One region of the Leucobacter aridicollis genome, then DNA from elsewhere that is predicted to be linked to it. Evidence: predicted binding sites of a transcription regulator. Region 1 holds the regulator's gene; the other holds the start of a gene.

The links. Region 1 encodes HspR, which represses chaperone genes until heat shock. Its sites were predicted from a motif close to AAGTTGAGTCNNNNNGACTCAACTT; they were not measured.
Region 2: KI794_RS04655 (Hsp20/alpha crystallin family protein) is a predicted target of HspR. The motif match lies at 6,008-6,032, and genes of this name have one in related genera.

Annotation. Positions count from the first base shown of each region.
Region 1 is NZ_CP075339.1:281,172-290,866, reverse strand. It holds gene KI794_RS01290 (phospho-sugar mutase) at 1-122, shown strand, start outside; gene resB (cytochrome c biogenesis protein ResB) at 497-2,170, opposite strand; gene KI794_RS01280 (cytochrome c biogenesis CcdA family protein) at 2,154-2,927, opposite strand; gene KI794_RS01275 (TlpA family protein disulfide reductase) at 2,927-3,556, opposite strand; gene KI794_RS01270 (histidine phosphatase family protein) at 3,553-4,197, opposite strand; gene KI794_RS01265 (class I SAM-dependent methyltransferase) at 4,245-5,420, opposite strand; gene KI794_RS01260 (heat shock protein transcriptional repressor HspR) at 5,408-5,827, opposite strand; gene KI794_RS01255 (DnaJ C-terminal domain-containing protein) at 5,872-6,825, opposite strand; gene KI794_RS01250 (nucleotide exchange factor GrpE) at 6,818-7,459, opposite strand; gene dnaK (molecular chaperone DnaK) at 7,462-9,309, opposite strand; gene KI794_RS01240 (MFS transporter) at 9,664-9,695, shown strand, end outside.
Region 2 is NZ_CP075339.1:1,048,686-1,058,380, reverse strand. It holds gene ctaD (aa3-type cytochrome oxidase subunit I) at 1-1,620, shown strand, start outside; gene KI794_RS04685 (hypothetical protein) at 1,617-1,823, opposite strand; gene KI794_RS04680 (hypothetical protein) at 1,947-2,210, shown strand; gene KI794_RS04675 (hypothetical protein) at 2,283-2,528, opposite strand; gene KI794_RS04670 (hypothetical protein) at 2,637-2,840, opposite strand; partial or broken gene KI794_RS16305 (transposase) at 3,338-3,969, opposite strand; gene KI794_RS04660 (hypothetical protein) at 4,793-5,059, opposite strand; gene KI794_RS04655 (Hsp20/alpha crystallin family protein) at 5,549-5,983, opposite strand; gene KI794_RS04650 (hypothetical protein) at 6,255-6,422, shown strand; gene KI794_RS04645 (hypothetical protein) at 7,200-7,742, shown strand; tRNA gene KI794_RS04635 (tRNA-Pro) at 8,944-9,017, opposite strand; gene KI794_RS04630 (maltokinase N-terminal cap-like domain-containing protein) at 9,188-9,695, opposite strand, start outside.

The DNA of each region.
Region 1 (9,695 bases):
AGATCTACCTCGATACGTTCAGTGAAAAAGGCAAGGCTTCTAAGCGCAGGGCGGCCGCTGAGCGGGCGCTCGGTGAGCTTGAGGCTGACGTGACGGCGTTCCTCGAGGCGCTGCAGGGCTAGCTCAGGCAGGGTCCACAGCAGCACGGCTCTGCGTGGGGTACTCTGGCTTGGCGCGGGGTGCTCTGGCTTGGTGTCGGCTGCTCGGAGAGTTCTGCGACCCCTGAGAGCGTGCCTTTTCCCAGCGCCACCCCCTGGGATCGACGATTCGTATGCCCCAGCCCAGCGCAGTGGGCATAGGAATCGCAGATCGCATACGGTGGCGCTGCGGCACGGCGCTGCAGGTGGAGCTGCGGCGTGGAGCAACAGGTAGGGCTGCGGCACGGCGTTACAGGCTGAGCTGCGGCCTGGCGGTGCAGGTAGGGCTGCGGCGTGGTGCCACGGGTGGAGCTGCGGCCGTGGCGCAGAGCATTGCGGCACGCCGACGCGAGCCGGGGCTACAGCACCTCGCGGTGCGCCTCACGCATCTCCTCGACCGCCCGGTCGAGCGCTGGGTCGTCGCCGCGGGCGAGACCGGCGTACTGCAGCACGACGCCATCCTTCGTTGGGATCGCCTTCACCCACACTCGGCGGCGCGGCACGAACAGCGACCACAAGAGCCCGCCGAGCGAGAGCAGGGCAAAGATCAGGATCCCGATCTGGAACGGATTCTGCATCACGTCGAATGACGCGTACCTGGGCACGGCTTCGAGGGTTACGGTGCCGAGGCCGCGCGGCAGGTCTGCCGTCTCACCGGGCCGCAGCTCAATCGACGGCTTGTCGATGGCACGGCCGGTGAGCTGCTCCATGTTCTCGGTTTCAAGCGAGTAGACCGACTGCGGGATGCCGAACTCGTTATCGACGCCCGTATCACCCATGAAGGCGTCGAGCGTGAGCACGGGGTTCTCGAGGTCGGGGTAGTTCGAGGTGTACGCGCCGGATTCGAGCTTCGTCTGTGTCGGGTAGAAGAAGCCGCGCAGGCCAAGCTCGGTCTCTTCACCAGCGTCGTTGGTCATGCCATCGAGCACCTTCACGACGCCGAGCGAGGTGAGGTTCGGGTCTGCGCCCTGCGGGATGAACGGCACCGACTCCTGGAACACGATCTCGCCGTCGGCGTTACGGATCACGATTGTCGGCGCGTAGCCGTTCGCGAGCAGGTAGATCGGCGAGCCGTGCACGCGCAGTGGGTGATTCACCCTGATCTCTTCAGCGCTCTCGTTTCCTTCGGGGTCTGTGAGCGTCATGCTCGCGATGAACTCGCGCACTTGCCCGATCGAGTTCGGGCTCGCATCCTCGTCATCGGGGGCGATGTAGTTGACGTCGAGATCGTCGAGGCGCAAGCTGAACGGCTCAAGTGTGTCCGAGCTGAACGCGCGGCCCGAGTTCGCCGAGTCGTAGTCGATGATCTGGTTGACGAAGCTTTCGCCTTCGTAGAGCACTCGCTGGCCGTTGAAGGTGAATGCGCTGCCGAGGCCGACGCAGACGAGCACCCCGACGAGCGCGGTGTGGAACAACAGGTTGCCTGTTTCGCGCAGGTAGCCGCGCTCGGAGGAGACCGAGACCTCTGCGACGCCGCGGTGCGTTGCCTCCTGGATCTCGACGCGGTAACGCTGACGGCGGAGGATCTCGGCGGCAGACTCGACTGCTGCGCGCGCGAACTCGAGCCGCTCCGCCTCAGTCGCCTCGGCGTTCGTCACGCGGGTCTCAGAGAAACCAGCCATGCGGTTGAGCCTTGCGGGCGTCTTCGGAGGCTTGCCTCGCCACGCCTGCCAGTGATGCTTGATTCGGGGCAGCACGCAGCCGATGAGCGAGATGAACAGCAGCAGGTAGATCGCCGAGAACCACACCGAGCCGTAGACGTCAAACGCCTGGATCGGGAACGCATCAAGGATCTTGAAGAGCGTCGGATTATCTTTCTCGTACTGCAACACGCCGTTCGGGTCGGCGCCGCGCTGCGGAACGAGCGAGCCTGGGATCGCGGCGACAGCGAGCAGAAGCAGCAGGATCAGCGCGACCCGCATGCTTGTGAGCTGACGCCAGAACCAGCGGAGCCAGCCTGTGAGGCCGAGCTCCGGGCTCGTCACGGGCGCTGGCGCGCCAGATCCGTCGTCATAATCAGAGGGGCGTGACATAGCCACCAATCCATATCTGAAGTTCGCTCATGATGAGGCCCCAGAGGCCAGTCACCATGAGAACACCGAGGATGATAAGAATGACGCCGCCGACGATGTTGACCGCACGGATATGGCGTTTGAAGAAGCTCATCGTCTGCGTCATCCAGCCGAAGCCGAAGGCCGCAAGCACGAACGGAATTCCGAGCCCAAGCGAGTAGAGCAGTGCGAGCAATGCCGCACGCCCGATCGAGCCCTGCTGCATCGCGAGCAGGCTCACGGTACCGATCGTGGGGCCGAGGCAGGGTGCCCACCCTATCGCGAACACGATGCCCAGCAGTGGGGCCCCAGCAAGGCCGACCTTTGGGCTGATCTTCAGCCTCGTTGTTCGCTGAAACTTCGCGAAGGCGCCCATGAAGACGAGGCCCATCACGATCACAACGACGCCCATGACGCGCAGGATCACGTCTTGCCAGTCGAGGTACCACGTGCTCGCGCCAACCGCGCCAGACAGCGTGAGCAGCACGACGAACACGATGGCGAAGCCGAGCACGAAGAGGATCGACCCGAGCACCATCCGGTTACGCTCGCGTCTGCCCGCAGCCTTTGGATTCGCCGCGTTTGCGCTCGGCGTACCTGCCACGCCAGAGACGTATGCAAGGTAGCCCGGGATGAGCGGGAGCACGCACGGCGAGAGGAACGAAACGAGCCCTGCAGCGATTGCGATGGCCGAGGCAACGAGCAGCTGCCCGTCGGCAATGATCTCCTGGATCCCCATCAGTTCGCGCCGGCAGCGGCCTGCTCGTCGAGCGTCTCCGTGACGAGCGTTTGCAGTTGCGACACCCCTGCAAGCTGCCCGACTACCGTGTGCGCAACGCGCCCCTCAGCGTCAAGAATCAGCGTCGTTGGAACCGCGTTCAGCGGGATCTGCCCTGCGAATGCGCGCTGCACAGTGCGGCCGCCGGGGTTATCGAGGATCGACTCGTATTCGATACCGAACTCGACTCCGAACTGCTTCGCCTGCGCGGCCTGATCGCGAGTGTTCACACCAACGAATTTGACGCCTTGCGGCTCGAACTCGTTGTATGCCTCGACGAGGTCTGGCGCCTCGGCCCGGCACGGGGCGCAGCCCGCGTACCAGAAGTTCACTACTGTGACGCTGCCGATCGTGTCGGCTGAGCTCAGCTCGTTGCCAAACTCGGTCTCGCCCGTGAACTCAACGGGTTCGCCACGCTTGTCTGCGGGGAACGAGGCCGAAGAGCCATCGCCTGCGACGAAGCCCTTGTCGCCACCCTGTTGCCACTGTGCGGCGAGCGAGTCGCCTTCGGTGGTGCTGCAGCCGGCGAGGCCAACTGCGAGGGCCGCGGCAGTGGCGGCGATGGCGGCGATTCGGCGTCGCGCGGTCATACAGCTCCTACATCGGTAGCGTCGTCCATGAGTGACTTCGCCGGGTTTCGGTAATCGACCTCGAACCAGCGGTTCCCGCGGCGCTCGAATGTCGTGATGCTCGAGAGGTCGCAGCGCCGTGTGGCTGGGTTATGGAACAGGGGTTTGCCTGCGATGTCGAGGTGCGCCATCCAGATCGGGGACTGGTGCGCGACCATCACAATGTCGCCACCCTGCGCCTTGTCCCACGCGTCGTTCATCGCTTCGCGCACGCGCGCCGCAACCTGGCGGTAGGGTTCCCCCCAGCTTGGGCGGAATGGGTTGACAAACTTGTACCAGTACCGCGGCTTCTTGAACGCAGCGTCGGGCCCCGAGTTCACCTTGCCCTCGAAGAAGTTCGTGGGCTCGATGATGCGATCCTCAGTCTGGATCTCGAGGCCAAGTGCGCTCGCGATGGGTCGCGCGGACTGCTGCGCGCGCTCAAGCGGCGACGCGTAGAGGGCGACTACTTTCCGGTCGCTACCTGCGAGTTCAAGCGCAGCAGCCTCGGCCATGGCGTGGCCTCGCTCTGAGAGGCGGAAGCCGGGGATACGGCCGTACAGGACGAGGTCGGGGTTATGGACCTCCCCGTGGCGCACCAAGTGCAAGAGTTTATCGCTCACACACTCATTCTAGGCTTCAGCTGCCTGTGAGTTCGGTGGCTGAATCCCTAACGCTTTGTCACTTCCAGCACGGTGAACGTTGCGTCGCGCTGGAGCTGCCTTGCGGGGCCAATGACGCGTTCAAGGAGCTGTCGATAACTGAGGTGCGAGTTGAACACGATACGCAGTTCGCCGCCGGGCTTCAGCACGCGCGCACAGTCGCGGATCAGCCGGTGGGCCACCCCCGCATGGACTGTCGATCCGGTGTGGAACGGCGGGTTGAGTAGCACGAGGTCAGCCCACCCGTCAGCGACCGCCTCAGCGCCATCAGCCCGGTGAATCGCCATCCGCTCCCCGACTCCAGCTGCCTCGGCAGTCAGCGCGGCCGAGCGAACGGCCGCATCCGACTGATCACTCGCAAGAACTCGCGCGCTCGGCAATGCGAGCGCAGCGGACACCGCGAGCACACCGCTTCCGCAACCCAGGTCAAATACGTTGGCGCCCGGGGCGATGTCGGCCCAGCTTGCACCGGCCCCACCTCGTTCGAAGGTGCTGAGCAGCAGGCGGCTGCCGTGGTCGAGTTTGGTGCCACCGAAAGTGGCGCCAAACGCCGCGAGGCCAAACGTGAGCTCGCGATCCTGCCCCCACTTCGGAAACGGAGGTTCCGCACCGGCAAGCATCGGGAGCGGGGACGTCGCCTGCAGCACCCGGGACTTTCGCCACCCCAGGCCGGCGGTCACCGCGCCGAAGTACCGCCCGAGAACGTCGTTCTGGGCGCGGGTCATGTGCTTCACCCGGCCGCCCGCGAACACCCGCACGGTTGGGCTCGCGAAGCGCGCGATCTTCCACGCGATCTCCTCGAGCGCTTCGAGGCCGCGGGGCAACTGCACAAGCACTGTCTCGGCCCCATCGAGAAGCTCGGGCCCGAGGGGTGCTGACTCGTAGCGGTCTCGCAGGCCGAGCCTCACCGCATTGGCCGCGAGAGCCCGCTCGCCGAGCACTGGATCCTGATAGGACCTGACAGCACCCGCGCCGAGCACTGCTGCCGCGCCAAGAGTGAGCGCCCCGTGCCTGTCACCAATCGTGACGACGGTTCCAGGCGCAGCAGAGCGAACGCGCTCGGCCGCGGCGGTCAGGATGTGCACGTCTGCAGTGTCGTACGCCTGGAGCTCTGGCGCGTCGAAATCGGGGTCGCGACTGAGCGCCCCGCAGAACTCTTCGAGCCGCGCAGCTACGGCTTCCACACAACAACTTCCGCGTTGCGACGCGTGCGAGTTCCGCGCCGCAACGTGACGACCTCGCCGCCAGCCCCGGCCGCGAAGACGCGGCGCTCAGGGCGCTTGAGCATTTCGTCTGACAGTGCACGTTCGAGCTCATGCACCTGGGACTCAAGCTCGCGCACGCGGTCCTCGAGCGTCAACACGCGGCGAATCCCCTCGAGACTCAGGCCCTCTGCAGAGAGTCTCGCGACCTCACGCAACCTGTGCACGTCGTAGAGGGAGTATCGCCGCGTGTTTCCGCTCGTGCGCTGCGGCACCACGAGCCCGATTCGGTCGTACTGCCGCAGCGTCTGCGGGTGCATCTCGGCGAGTTCGGAGGCAGCGGCGATCGCAAAGACCGGAGTAAACCTGTCCATTGGCACGTTGACCATTGCCCCTCCCTACGCCTTTCTTCTGAGTTGTGTTTCGTTGTGAGCTAGGCGCGAGCCCGCGAGAGCAGATCCGCGCGCGGGTTCTCCTGCGGCTCGACCTGCTGAAACGCTTCGAGCGCCTCGCGCGCCTCGTCGCTCAGGTGACTCGGAACCGCGACCTGAATCTCTGCGAGCAGGTCTCCCGTGCCCTTTGAGGTCTTCACTCCGCGGCCCTTCACGCGCAGCACTCTGCCGCTCGGGGTCCCAGGCTGCACTTTGAGCTTCACGGTGTCGCCACCAAGCGTTGGCACCTCGACTGTCGCGCCGAGTGTCGCCTCGGTGAACGTCACAGGTAGCTTGAGCTTCAGGTTCTGACCGTCGCGCTCGAACACCGGGTGCTTGCGCACGGTAACCGTGAGCAGCAGGTCTCCCGCAGGCGTACCCGCAGGCCCCTGTTCGCCCTTGCCACGCAACCTGATCTTCTGGCCGTTGGAAACCCCGGCAGGGATCTTGACCTTCACGTTGCCAGTCGAGGTCTGCAGCGTGACAGTGTCGCCACTCACCGCAGTCTCGAAATCGATCGTCGTCGAGGCGTTCACATCGCGACCCTTTTGGGGGCCGCGCGGCGCGCCACCGAACATGTTGAACAGGTCGTCGTAGCCGCCGCCCTGCTGGAACGTGTACTGCGTGTTCCTGCCACCGTGGCCGCCGCCGAACATGCCACCGAAGACATCCTCGAAGCCCTGGCCGCCCTGGCCACCCGATGTGAACCGGGCACCGCCGGCTCCCATCGCACGAATCTGGTCGTACTCAGAGCGCTGCTCTGTGTCGGAGAGCACCGAGTAGGCCTCGGAGATCTCCTTGAACTTTGCTTCAGCGGCCGCATCTCCTGGGTTCGAATCAGGGTGATACTTTCGCGCGAGCTTGCGGTAAACCTTTTTCAGTTCAGCGTCGTCGGCATCCTTCGAGACCCCGAGAGTGCGGTAGAAGTCTTTGTCTAACCAATCTTGACTAGCCATCAGCTCCCACCGCCACCGCTACCTTGGCGGGGCGCAGTTCAACATCTCCGATGCGATAGCCCCGCTCGACTACGTCAAGCACAGTGTGCTGCTCGGTGCCGGGAACCGGCACCTGAGCGATTGCTTCGTGCACCTGCGGGTCGAAAGGCTCCCCCTTCTCGCCGAAGCTTTCGACGCCGAGCCGTTCAAGGCTGGCGCGCAGCTTCTGCGCGATCGTGGCGAATGCGCTGCCCTCGGTCAAGTCGCCGTGCTGTTCTGCACGGTCGAGGTCGTCGAGTACCGACAGCAGCTGCAGCACGACCGAGGCCTTCGCGCGCTGCTTGTCGAGCTCGACGTTCGCCTCGGTACGCTTCCGGTAGTTCGCGTACTCGGCCGTGAGCCTACGGAGATCCTCAAGGTAGGGGTTCTCCTCGTCGCCCTCGGCAGCGTCGGCGTCCGCGCCAGCGGCCGCCTCGGTCTGCTCAGCGCCGAGAATGTCGTCTACCGTGAGATCGTCGCCTTCCGGCCCGGGAGCGGAGGGGGTTCCCTCCGCCCCGGGGGCCGATGCCGCATCGTTCTGCGATGCGTCGTCGGCCTGGCCCGCCGGAACATCGTTCACCGGCTGGTCGTCGCCCAGATGTTCCTCGTGTGCCATGGTTACTTCTGCTCCTCGTCGTCTTCAACAACCTCAGCGTCGACAACGTCCTCATCGTTCGACTCCGCGCCTTCCGCTGCTGCCTCAGGTGCCTCCTGCGCCTGAGCGTAGATCGCCTCACCGAGCTTCTGCTGGCTCTCGCCAAGCTTGTCAGCCGCGGTCTTCACCGCGTCATCGTCTTCGCCGGCGAGCGCCGTCTTGAGCGCGTCGAGGTCGCCCTGCACCTCAGTCTTGACGTCTTCGGGGAGCTTGTCCTCGTTCTCAGTGATGAGCTTCTCGACCGAGTAGGCGAGCTGCTCGGCGTTGTTACGCTGCTCAGCAGCCTCGCGACGCTTCTTGTCGTCAGCGGCGTGCTCCTCAGCCTCGCGCACCATGCGCTCGATGTCGTCCTTCGAGAGCGTCGATCCACCGGAGATGGTGATTGTCTGCTCCTTGCCCGTGCCCTTGTCCTTCGCGGAGACCTGGACGATGCCGTTCGCATCGATGTCGAAGGTCACCTCGACCTGCGGCACGCCGCGCGGAGCGGGTGCGATACCGGTGAGCTCGAACGTTCCGAGGTTCTTGTTATCGCGGGTGAACTCGCGCTCGCCCTGGAAGACCTGGATCGCGACAGAGGGCTGGTTGTCCTCTGCGGTGGTGAAGGTCTCGGAGCGCTTCGTCGGGATCGCGGTGTTGCGCTCGATGAGCTTCGTCATGATGCCACCCTTGGTCTCGATACCGAGCGAGAGGGGGGTCACGTCGATGAGCAGCACGTCCTTGCGCTCACCCTTCAAAACGCCTGCCTGGAGGGCCGCGCCGACTGCCACGACCTCGTCAGGGTTGACACCCTTATTGGGCTCACGGCCGCCGGTGAGCTGCTTCACGAGCTCGGTGACTGCGGGCATGCGGGTGGAGCCGCCAACGAGCACGACGTGCGCGATGTCTGCGACCTTCACGCCGGCTTCCTTGATGACGTCCTCGAACGGCTTGCGGGTGCGCTCGAGCAGATCCTTGGTGAGCTCCTCGAACTTCGCGCGGGTCAGCGTCTCGTCGAGGTTCGCCGGGCCGTTTTCGGTGAGCGAGAGGTAGGGAAGCTGAATCTGGGTGCTCGTCGAGTTCGAGAGCTCCTTCTTCGCCTGCTCAGCGGCTTCCTTCAGACGCTGCAGTGCAATCTTGTCACCCGACACGTCAACGCCGGTCGAGTTCTTGAACTGAGTCGCGAGCCAATCGACGACGCGCTGGTCCCAGTCGTCGCCGCCGAGGCGGTTGTCACCGGCAGTCGCGCGGACCTGAATCGTCGAGAAGTCGTCGTCCTTGCCCACCTCGAGGAGCGAAACGTCGAAGGTACCTCCGCCGAGGTCGAACACGAGGATGAGCTCGTCTTCCTTGCCCTTGTCGAGGCCGTACGCAAGAGCCGCAGCGGTGGGCTCGTTGATGATGCGGAGCACGTTGAGGCCGGCGATCTCGCCGGCTTCCTTCGTTGCCTGGCGCTCTGCGTCGTTGAAGTAAGCGGGGACGGTGATGACAGCGTCGGTGACCTTGTCACCGAGGTAGGTCTCGGCGTCGCGCTTCAGCTTCATCAGCGTGCGAGCGCTGATCTCCTGCGCGGTGTACTTCTTGCCGTCAATGTCGTCGCTCTTCCAGTCAGTGCCCATGTGTCGCTTGACCGAAGCGAGGGTACGGTCGACGTTCGTGACTGCCTGGCGCTTTGCGGTCTCGCCAACGAGCACCTCGCCATCCTTCGTAAACGCGACGATCGACGGGGTGGTGCGGAAGCCTTCGGCGTTCGCAATAACGGTGGGCTCGCCGCCCTCAAGAACGGCAACAACCGAGTTGGTGGTGCCGAGGTCAATACCTACTGCACGTGACATATATTCTCCTTGCGTTGTTATGGGACCGGCGGCGTGCGCCGGTGGTTCGCTGGACTCAAATCACCTCACTGGCAAGTTGAGCCTGATGCACTCAAGTTTAGCGAGACGGCCGCGAGAGTCAAGTCGATTGACCCAAACTTGAGTCGAATTCACTCAACTCTCAGCATCCGTTCACGAAGCAGTCGTTCGTGCGCAAACCCGAGTCCCGGGCAGCGCCAGGGCTCCGACCCGGTCCGCCCAAATCGCCACCCAAGTAGCCCTCAACCTGTGGCAGATCCGATGCACCCTGGAGTTCATCTCCCGGCAATCCTCACAATCCGCGCCCAGTAGCCGCGTACGCAGTAGCCTGGGGCTGTGAGCGAGACAATCCCCGCACCGAACCCACT
Region 2 (9,695 bases), 770 kb from region 1:
GGCTACATGTATCTCATCAGTTCGGTCGCGTGGTTCCTCGTCGGCGGCGTCCTCGCCCTCATCATTCGCGCGCAACTCTTCGCGCCGGGCCTCGAAGTGGTCGCAACCAAGGAGCAGTACAACCAGCTCTTCACCATGCACGGCACAATCATGCTGCTGATGTTCGCAACCCCACTGTTCACCGGATTCGCAAACGTCATGATGCCGCTGCAGATCGGCGCACCTGACGTGGCGTTCCCTAGGCTCAACGCGTTCTCGTTCTGGCTCTACACGTTCGGCTCGCTCATCGCCGTCGGCGGCTTCCTCACCCCACAGGGCGCCGCCTCATTCGGGTGGTTTGCGTACGCACCCCTGTCGTCGGAGACGTTCTCGCCAGGCGTCGGCGGCAACCTGTGGGTACTCGGCCTCGGCATCTCTGGCTTCGGAACGATCCTCGGGTCGGTCAACTTCATCACGACGATCATTACGATGCGCGCACCCGGCATGACCATGTGGCGCATGTCGGTGTTCTCCTGGAACGTGCTCGTAACCTCGTTGCTCGTGCTCGTCGCGTTTCCGGTGCTCGCTGCTGCGCTCTTCGCGCTTGCGATGGACCGGATCTTCGGCGGCCAAATCTTCTCGGGCGAGGGTGGCGCAATCCTGTGGCAGCATCTTTTCTGGTTTTTCGGACACCCCGAGGTGTACATCATCGCGCTGCCGTTCTTCGGCATCGTCTCCGAGATCTTCCCGGTTTTCAGCCGCAAGCCGATCTTCGGGTACAAGACGCTGATCTACGCGACGATCGCCATCGCCGCGCTGTCCCTCACCGTGTGGGCGCACCACATGTACGTGAGTGGCTCGGTATTGCTCCCGTTCTTCTCGCTCATGAGCATGCTGATCGCGGTTCCGACAGGGGTCAAGATCTTCAACTGGATCGGCACCATGTGGCGCGGCTCGATCACCTTCGAGACCCCGATGCTCTGGTCACTCGGCTTCCTCGTGACCTTCGTGTTCGGCGGCCTCACAGGCGTCATCCTCGCGTCGCCCGCACTCGACTTCCACCTCTCGGACACCTACTTCGTCGTGGCGCACTTCCACTACGTCGTGTTTGGCACTGTCGTCTTCGCGATGTTCGCAGGGTTCTACTTCTGGTGGCCCAAATGGACAGGCAAGATGCTCAACGAACGGCTCGGCAAGATCCATTTCTGGGTGCTGTTCGTTGGGTTCCACATGACGTTCCTTGTGCAGCACTGGCTCGGCGTCATGGCGATGCCTCGCCGATACTACAGCTACCTGCCCGAGGACGGGGTTACCTGGGGAAACCAGGTTTCGACAATCGGATCGATGGTTCTCGGCGCCTCGATGATCCCGTTCTTCGTCAACGTCTACCTCACTGCGCGGCGAGGCGAACGCGTCACCCAATACGACCCCTGGGGGTTCGGCCGATCGCTCGAGTGGGCCACGTCGTGCCCGCCGCCGCGGCACAACTTCACCTCAATCCCGCGCATCAGGTCCGAGTCACCGGCGTTCGACGCCAACCACCCCGAAGTCGCACCATCGCCCGCCTGGGCTCCACGCACGATGCAGGCAGAGGCCCTGTCCGAGACCGACAGCGCGCCGAACACGCAGGCTGTCGACTAGTCAAAGTCGCCGCGCGGCTTGCGGCGAGGTGACGTCGTCGACTTCAGAAAGAGACGCACGAGCGAGCTCTTCTTCTCGAAATAGGCATGGCGCTCAATCTCGCCGCGCGCGTACTGCTCCTCAAGTTCACGGAGCGTCTCCTCGGCAGCCGTCGCGTCGAAGCGCGATGCGCCGCCGATGGTCGTGTTCGCCCGGATCTTCATATCGCCACCGAGCATACTCGACGTAAATGTCAGAGCTTTGACCTACACTCATCGAACACACTTTCGAATGGGGGTAGGGGCGTGTACCGGAACGAACACGAAAAAGACACGGAGCGCGAGCGCATGCCATACGTGCAAGTCGACACTAACCTCTGGGCCGTCATGCGTTACCCGAAAGACCGACCGGTTGCGATGATCCAGGGCCTCGCGAACCGCGAGAACGTGCCGCTCTTCTTCGTCATGACGTGGCACCCAGAACCGTCAAAACGGCGGGTGGTGTCACAGCACGACACACTCGAGGCCGCGAACAGCTCGGTCCTCTGGGATACAAATCAAGTCGCGCGGGTGTCCCAGGCGACCGCTGGCCCAGCGAATGGGCGGAGATAGTGTCGACGTGCTCGCGCCTTCACTGGCACGCAAAAGCCCCACCGGCGATGATGCCAGCGGGGCCGCAGTGAATTACTTCTGACGCTGCCCAATCCCAAGATCGCGGGGGCTTGAAACCGACTCACCAGTGAACGAGTTGCGAAGCGCAAGGGACCTGACGATCCCGTCTGCGAGCTGACGCGCACCCTCCGGCGTGGTCTTCTCGTCAGCTGCTGCGTCCTCGCTCTTTTGGAATCCAATACGGATCTCCTCATCGAGGTATTCGAGCACCCCCTGCTGAACATGTGAAGGAAGTCGGCTGAAACTGTCGCTAAGCATGGTCTCCATGTTATGCCAGCACTGCGCGAATTTGGAATTCGCGCGCCCTAATGTTCAAGTTTGGTCCACGATTCGCCCGCGGTGGCTGCCGGCGGGGGCCTGGGGCAACTAGCGCTCACCCTTGGCGAGCCGCATGATGCTCTGAACAGTCATGGCGAGCCCTGCAAGCCCAATCAACCCGGCGAACGCACCCGAGACCACATGCAGATCAAAGAGCACGAACGCAAAGACGGCACCGATAACGAACATGATCCCAACGGGAAGCAGGATTTTCGGCGACGGCAGCTGGGGCGCCTGCTGGGGTTCAGTCATGCACTGAGAATACCAACGCTCTGCGCGGGCTCCATCAGGCCCGGAACGATAGCGGTAAACCTGTGACCCCGTCGCCGTGATCGATTCCCCTGGAAACTCACACGCTACTAAGTGGGCCAGGTGCGAACAGAACTGGCTCCGTGGAGTTGCATCTGCCCCAGTCAGCAAGATTGAAGTCGCCACTCTCGCTAATCAGATACAGGCTAGATGCGCTGCTCGACCGTGAGGCCTTCCGCGTCTTGCCCGGGCAATCGGACCCTGCGGGGCAGGGGTTCGCGGTTCGCGATTCGATGTCGCGCAGTGATTCGCCCGCAGGGAAAGGCGCGCTGCAGCACGGTGCAGCAGTGCTGCCCACAATCGGCTTAGGCGCTCCTGGGTTGTTTGCCTTCGTAGCCAGCCGAATCGAATAGGTCCCGCCAGAACCCGAGCATGAGGCGCGCAACGAGCGCGCCTGGCACTGACGCTCGTTCACGCCCGGGGTTGAGAAGAGACTCAGCTCATTTGTTTCCAAACAGATCTTGGGCGCTGGTAACCCCAGCATAGAACGACTCTTCAAACCTCGCTGGAGGCACATCACCGAGGTCGCCACGGAGTCGTCTCGTGTTGTGCGAGTACTCCCTCCAAACGTCGCGAGCTCGAGATCGTTGACCGTTTTCCGCGGCCCGTTCATCGCCGGCCCGCGCACAAGATCGGCCCCGTTGAGGTGGTTCACCGCCTCAGCGAGGGCATTACCATGCCTGCCGCCAACAGTTCCGGTCGAGGGCGTCGCCTCGATACCGGAGAGGCGTTTTCCACTACGAGTGGAGAGAAATTGGCTGCCAAGGGAGCGCGAAAGTCAGATCGTTCACCCACAACTGATTCGGCGCACCTGCGCTGAATGCGCGGTTCGCGAGGCCTGAGCTCACCATTCTCTTGTTCAGGTTCTCGAATCCGCGCCTGCGCGTCGGGGAAGACTCCACTTTTCACGCCTTGGTTGATATCGGCCTGGCGTACCCAGGCGCGCACCGTCGACCCGGAACCGAGTTTTTCCGGCCACGCCCACGGTCGCGCCTTGGCTCATACCGGGTTAGGCGCAGAAAGTTCGCACCATTCTGATCGCTGCACCTCCCTCCCAGCCGAGTAGCGGCATCTCTTGTTCTCATGTTGGACTCCGCTCCATGCCCCATCCGCAACCCTGGAACCTCCAACATTGCCAGGACGCCTTCATCAACGGGGCACCGGGCCCCTCTCCCAAACCCACGTGTTCGAGCCGAGAATACGGCCACCATACTCTTCGAAGAAGTCGGTAGATAGAGTGGCCGGCATGGGGAAGACGAATGGGATCCTGAATCGCTGCATCAATGAAGCTCGGGATGAGCTATCAGAATTCACGAATGGGAGGGCATTTACATCGGGGAACTGTCATGCACTTCATGACCGCGTTCAGCGCGTCTTAGAGTCACTTACCGAGGCAGTTGAGGCGCTTGCCGAAGACAGGGCACAGCGCCGCGATAACGAGGAGCCCAGCCGAGTAACTACACGCGGCTAGTGACGTCCGAGGAGCGCTTCCCGGAGTGACTCAGTGCGAGAGATCGCGTCGTCGAGCTGCCGCGCCGGTTCGCGAAGGTAAAGCTGTCGGCAGATAGGTTCTTGCGTTCACGTCGCGCTTGCGCGATTTCCTTGTCGAGGTAGTCAATGGTGTGAGTTCTAATGTGTTTTGGAAGTCGTCTGAAGCCTGCCCCAAAAGGAGGAGGAACCGTACCGGGCGGGGTGACGTGCGCCTGCGCCTCATTGTTGGAGGCTTCATAGCTCATTAACGTGGGCCCCCTCGCTCAGGCCGGTGGCGAAAGACCGCCGATAATCGTCGCTGTGATACAGCGACAGACTCAAAGCAGGTTACCGCCTAGTTGGCGGTACAAGAAGGGCACGGTAGGCACGCGTTCATCGGTTGTCTGCCGGGGGTAGGACTTCTCTCATCCGGTGATCAAGCCCCAAATGAGCAGGACGACTATGGAACCACTAATGAGAAGCGTCCAGAACTGTAATGACCAGAGGTTCTGGGGCGACGCGTCGAACACGATCGATCCAAGCCAACCGCCAGAGATGCATTCTTCAAGAGCAGCCGACTCCACCTGCGGACACATGTTGCTCTCGCGGAGTTCATCCGCGGTCTCGTAGCGAACGAGGAAGCTCACCGTTGCGCCGGCGAACGTGCCACTTGGCGTTCCCAGCAACAGCATCGGCGCAGGTCAAGCTACCGAGAGTTCACTGGATGGAACGATAACTTTGCGACCGACTCGTCGACCTTTTCAACCGAGCGAGTGGGGGTGGGCCCAAAGGACTCACTAGCGCTGCTGCAACCGGCGGGTGCCCCGTGAGTACTTCGAGAAGGGTTCGAGAGGGGTTCGAATAACATTTCACCGCTCACTTCCTCGACGCCTGGCAAGTGACATGGTGCTGACGCTTCGAGCGGCCGATGGCGACGAGGACACCCTTCGCGCGTTGACCATGCCTCATACGTGCCGGGACCCGCTCGCGCACATCACCTGCCCCGAAGCGCTCAAGAGACGTCAACAGGGCGGCAGCCTTGAAGAGCGCACGCAGAGCCCGAATGACCCTCTCGTCGGCGGAGACGAGGCGCAGCCCCGTTCCAGCGAGATAGGTATCTCTCGGAACGGGGCCGCAGCTCGTTCATATCAGGCTCAGGTTGTACGTGCAGGACCAGCTTGTTAGGCGGTGATCGACTTCCCCTCGGCTGCTTCAGTCGACGGCATTGCTACCTCGATCTTCCGCGGCTTTGCCTTTGCGTTCAGCGGAAGGATGACGCTGAGGACACCGTCCTTGTAGGTGGCGCTGATGTTCTCGGTATCGATGCCTTCGCCGATGCTGAACTGTCGCAAGTAGGCGCCCTCGGGGCGCTCCTGTGTCAGCCACTTCACGCCGTCGGAGTTCGCGCCTGAACGGTAAGCGCGGATCGTGAGTAGCTGGCCGTCGACGTCAATATCGAGGCTGCCTGGGTCGATTCCTGGCATATCAGCTGTCAGGAAGTATCGGTCCTGGTCTCGGTAGAGATCAACGGGCATGGCGCGTGGCGCGGTGCGCGCCTGCAGCATGCCGGTGGCGACTCGTTCGAGCTCAGTGAAAGGGTCAAATGTCAGTGCCATTGAGATCAGTCTCCTTTCGATAGAAACCTGAGTCGGTTCCGCTCAGGTGTGATTTAGATTAGCACTCTGACCCTGAGAGTGCTAATAAAGAATGCTCAAAAATTGCTCAAAAGACCAACGCCACAGAGCTCACATTCCGGACCACTCGAGCCGTGTTCAACGACATCAATGCGCCCTGCCGCCATATCCGCAAGCAGCTACAGGCCCAAAAAGTAGCTGCCCCCATGTTTGAGGCGTATGGTGGTGTCCCACTCAGGAAAGGGAATGCAACATGAACGAGAAGAAGAAGCCCACCGAGGACACTGTTGACGAACCCGTAATGGACGGCGCTGACGAGGAATTCGATGGGGACGCAAACCCCCGCAAAGGGCAATCAGACCCAGGGCTGATCCGCCATCCCGACAAGGGCGACAAGACGACCGCGCCTTACAACCTGTAGAGCAGCCAGCAGCACTTCTGGACAAGACCACCAGTTGCGCCAACCACACTGCGCGAACCGCGCTATGTGATCCTGCAACACGAATATCCTCTTGCACATATCTGGCCGACTCGTACGGTGTTGACGCTCTGGTTCCGCATGCAATCACGAATGGCCCCCAGTAACCCTGCTCTCGCCACGGAGGAGGCGCGGGCCCACTGGGGGGCTATGTTCGTCGCTTCTGGACGGACTTAGCCCCGTTGGCTGGACAGGCGCCCGCGCTCCGTGGGAGTTGGCTTTCTCAAGCCCCCACAGTACGGATGCGGTCGCGGCCTCGAGGGCGCCGTGCTGCGAGATAACGCGTCGCTTGGATGGCTGGGGATGCCATTACTGCACAAAGAACATGGATACGTTGTCGCGGTTTGCGAGAGCAACGCTCATTGCGACGGGAGGGTCTTTGGGCTGGCGCATGACGCCCATAGATTGGTGTCGACTTACACGCATGGCATGCACTCGATGTCGTTGGTTGTGTCGGTGCGCGTCACGGCTTCCCCTGTCCGAAAGTTTGCTCGAATAGCGTCTGTGTGCCCACTGACATCTATGACTTGTTTCGGAGCCCTTTCTGCTCTCGCGTAGACGCGCGCACGGAGCTCGTCGAGCTGTTCTGGCGCGAGTGCTTGGTTCAGGATTTGTGCGATGCGTGTACGAGATAGACCGGCTTCTTCGCCGATTTGGGAGTGAGTGAGGCCGGCGCTCCGCGGCGCGAGAATACGGGGCCGGTCAGGTGATGGTTTGGACATGCAGCATCTGCCAACCGCCTGGGGTCTTGGCATTGCGCGCTGGCATGCTTGCGGTCTCGAAGACCTCTGTTTGGTCTCGCCCCTGACGCGTGCCGACCGCCGTCATGACACCACCGATCTTACCCATCTTCACTGGCGCTCTCACGAGGTCGAAACCCTCCGGCCGGTTCACCTTGAGCCAAACGTGGACTTCCTCGAGCGACTCCGCGACGCTTCACGCTCGACGGTTTCGACGAGTCGAATCGTGGCAAGCAGCATGACCTCAGGCGACTCGATCTTCAGCTATGAACCGGCTTTTACTATGGTTGTGCTTATGTGCCAGTACCAGCCCACCTGCCCAACGACGCGTCATCGGGAAGGGACTATTTGCCCTGAACGGATCCGCATTCAGAAGCACAACCAGAAGGTACAAAAACGCAACGCGGAAGTGCGTGAGCACAACCGCAAGGTTGATATCGAGAACCGGGTCGGGGCGGTCGTCGCCGTCGTCGCTGTCGTGGCTATCGCGGCTCTTGGCGTTTGGTGGTTCCTGCTGCGCTAAGGCTTTCCGCCATGCCGCCCACCTGGGTACGGCCAGCGGAATGAGTGACGCAACGCCTCAAGTACTCGAAGGTATGATGCTAATCATCGCCCTTGAAGTTACGCCGGACCCCACAGCAGCAGTGTCTCGAAGCGAACGGAAGACCAGCAAGCTCTTCTTCGAGCAAATGAAGGCTGGGCAACCTCTCATAATTCAGGGAACAGAGTAATGGCAGCTGCTCGAGGAGCCAGCAGTGCATTGGTCAACCGAGCGAAAAGCTGCGAAGCGCTCTGGAGCTTGAAGCGATTCAGCATTGGGTTTGCCGCAGCGATTCTCGTTCTGCTCATGGGCGGCCTGTTCAACCATTTCGCCCCCAGCAAGCCAGACTTCTTCCTGATCCTGCTCTTTCTCCTATCATCTGTCACCTTCATCAATGGCGCGTCCCGCGGCTTCGAGGGTCAAGGCTATTCCCAAGCATCGTCACGTTCATATCAACCGGTGCGGGGCGCCGTCGCCCTTCGCCCTATTCGCTTAGCCAAACCCGAAGCTCTCCTTGCGTCCGCGTGCTCACATCCCCCCTGTCGCCCCGTGATCGCTCAGTGGGGTCACCCTCGGGTTGTGGACACTACGCGAAGCAGACCCCCGTGTTCTGCTGGAACGGATGTCTCCTGACCACACGTAGGAAATTCACCCCGGAGTAGCGGCGAGAGGCCGCCCACCTCGTGATCGATACCGGCCGCGAGCGCGTGCACGTCGCCAAAGAACTCCGGCCCGGGGAACAACTCCTCGGCCGTTGGGTGAACCAAGAACGCGCACGGCTCGAAGGCCCGACCCCAGCCGAAACTCAACACGCCGAGACTCATGGGCGTTGCTCGCTCTGTCTACCACGCCTGGCGTTAGAAACGAAGCCGGCCTTGCTGGCCTGCGTGCGACAAATCCCGCGCACATTGATACGAGCGCGACGAATGACACGAACGCTTCCAGGACAGATCCCGACGATGTGGTGTTTCATGCCGACCGGGGTGCCCAGTTCACCTCGACACAGCTGCACGAGGTTTACCAGGCGCATGGACTCGCCCAGAAGCACCGCGGGGACGAGACGTCTAAAGCAGCGTAGTTTCCCATGTGCCCCAAATGTGCCCTGCGAACTGAGCTGGCGGTAGGCGAAACAAAAAAGCCCCGGAACTTCCGCAATTCTCTACGGCAGTTCCGGGGCCATCTGTCGGGATGACAGGATTTGAACCTGCGACCCCGTCGTCCCGAACGACGTGCGCTACCAAACTGCGCCACATCCCGATTTACGCTTTCGCGCAAGGAATACTCTATCGGGTCGCACTCGAAAAACGAAAACGGGCAGGGCGGTCAGCATGTCGCGGGCGGGGCTGTCAGCATGTCGCGCGGCGGCCGAGCTCGAGCCCGCGCACAAGCCGCTCCGGACCGGGCCCCGGCCCTGGCGACGCCGCTCGCTAGTCCAGCGTCGCGATCACCACGGGGGCGTCCTGCCCCGGCCAGGTCGCCGTAAGCGTGCCCACAGCCCCACGCGCAGCGGGTGAGTCGGTCTGCGGCACGTGGATCACCCTGAGCGTGGAGAAACCCGTCGAGGCGACGCTCACGCCGTCAGCGAGAGACACCTCAGCAGCCCAGAGCTCTGGCACCTGCGCGCCGGGCTCCCCCGACCCATGGATCGGCATTTGAATCGCCCGCGCGACGGTGCTGCCGTCGGGCTGGTGCACGAGCTCTTCACTGTTCGAGCCGCCCTGCGAGATCACCTGGGCGAGCACGGCGCGGTAGACGGGGTCGCCCGTCGCGGCAGTCACCCAGCGCGTGCCGAGCACGCCGTGCTCGGTCGTACCAACAAGGTGCGCCTCTCCGCCATCGAGCGGCGCGCTGCGGTAGGTGAGCGGCACGTGGTAGACCTTGTCCTCGCCAGCGGAGACAAGGATCCCGTCGATGCCAACCTCGCCTTCAGGGTCG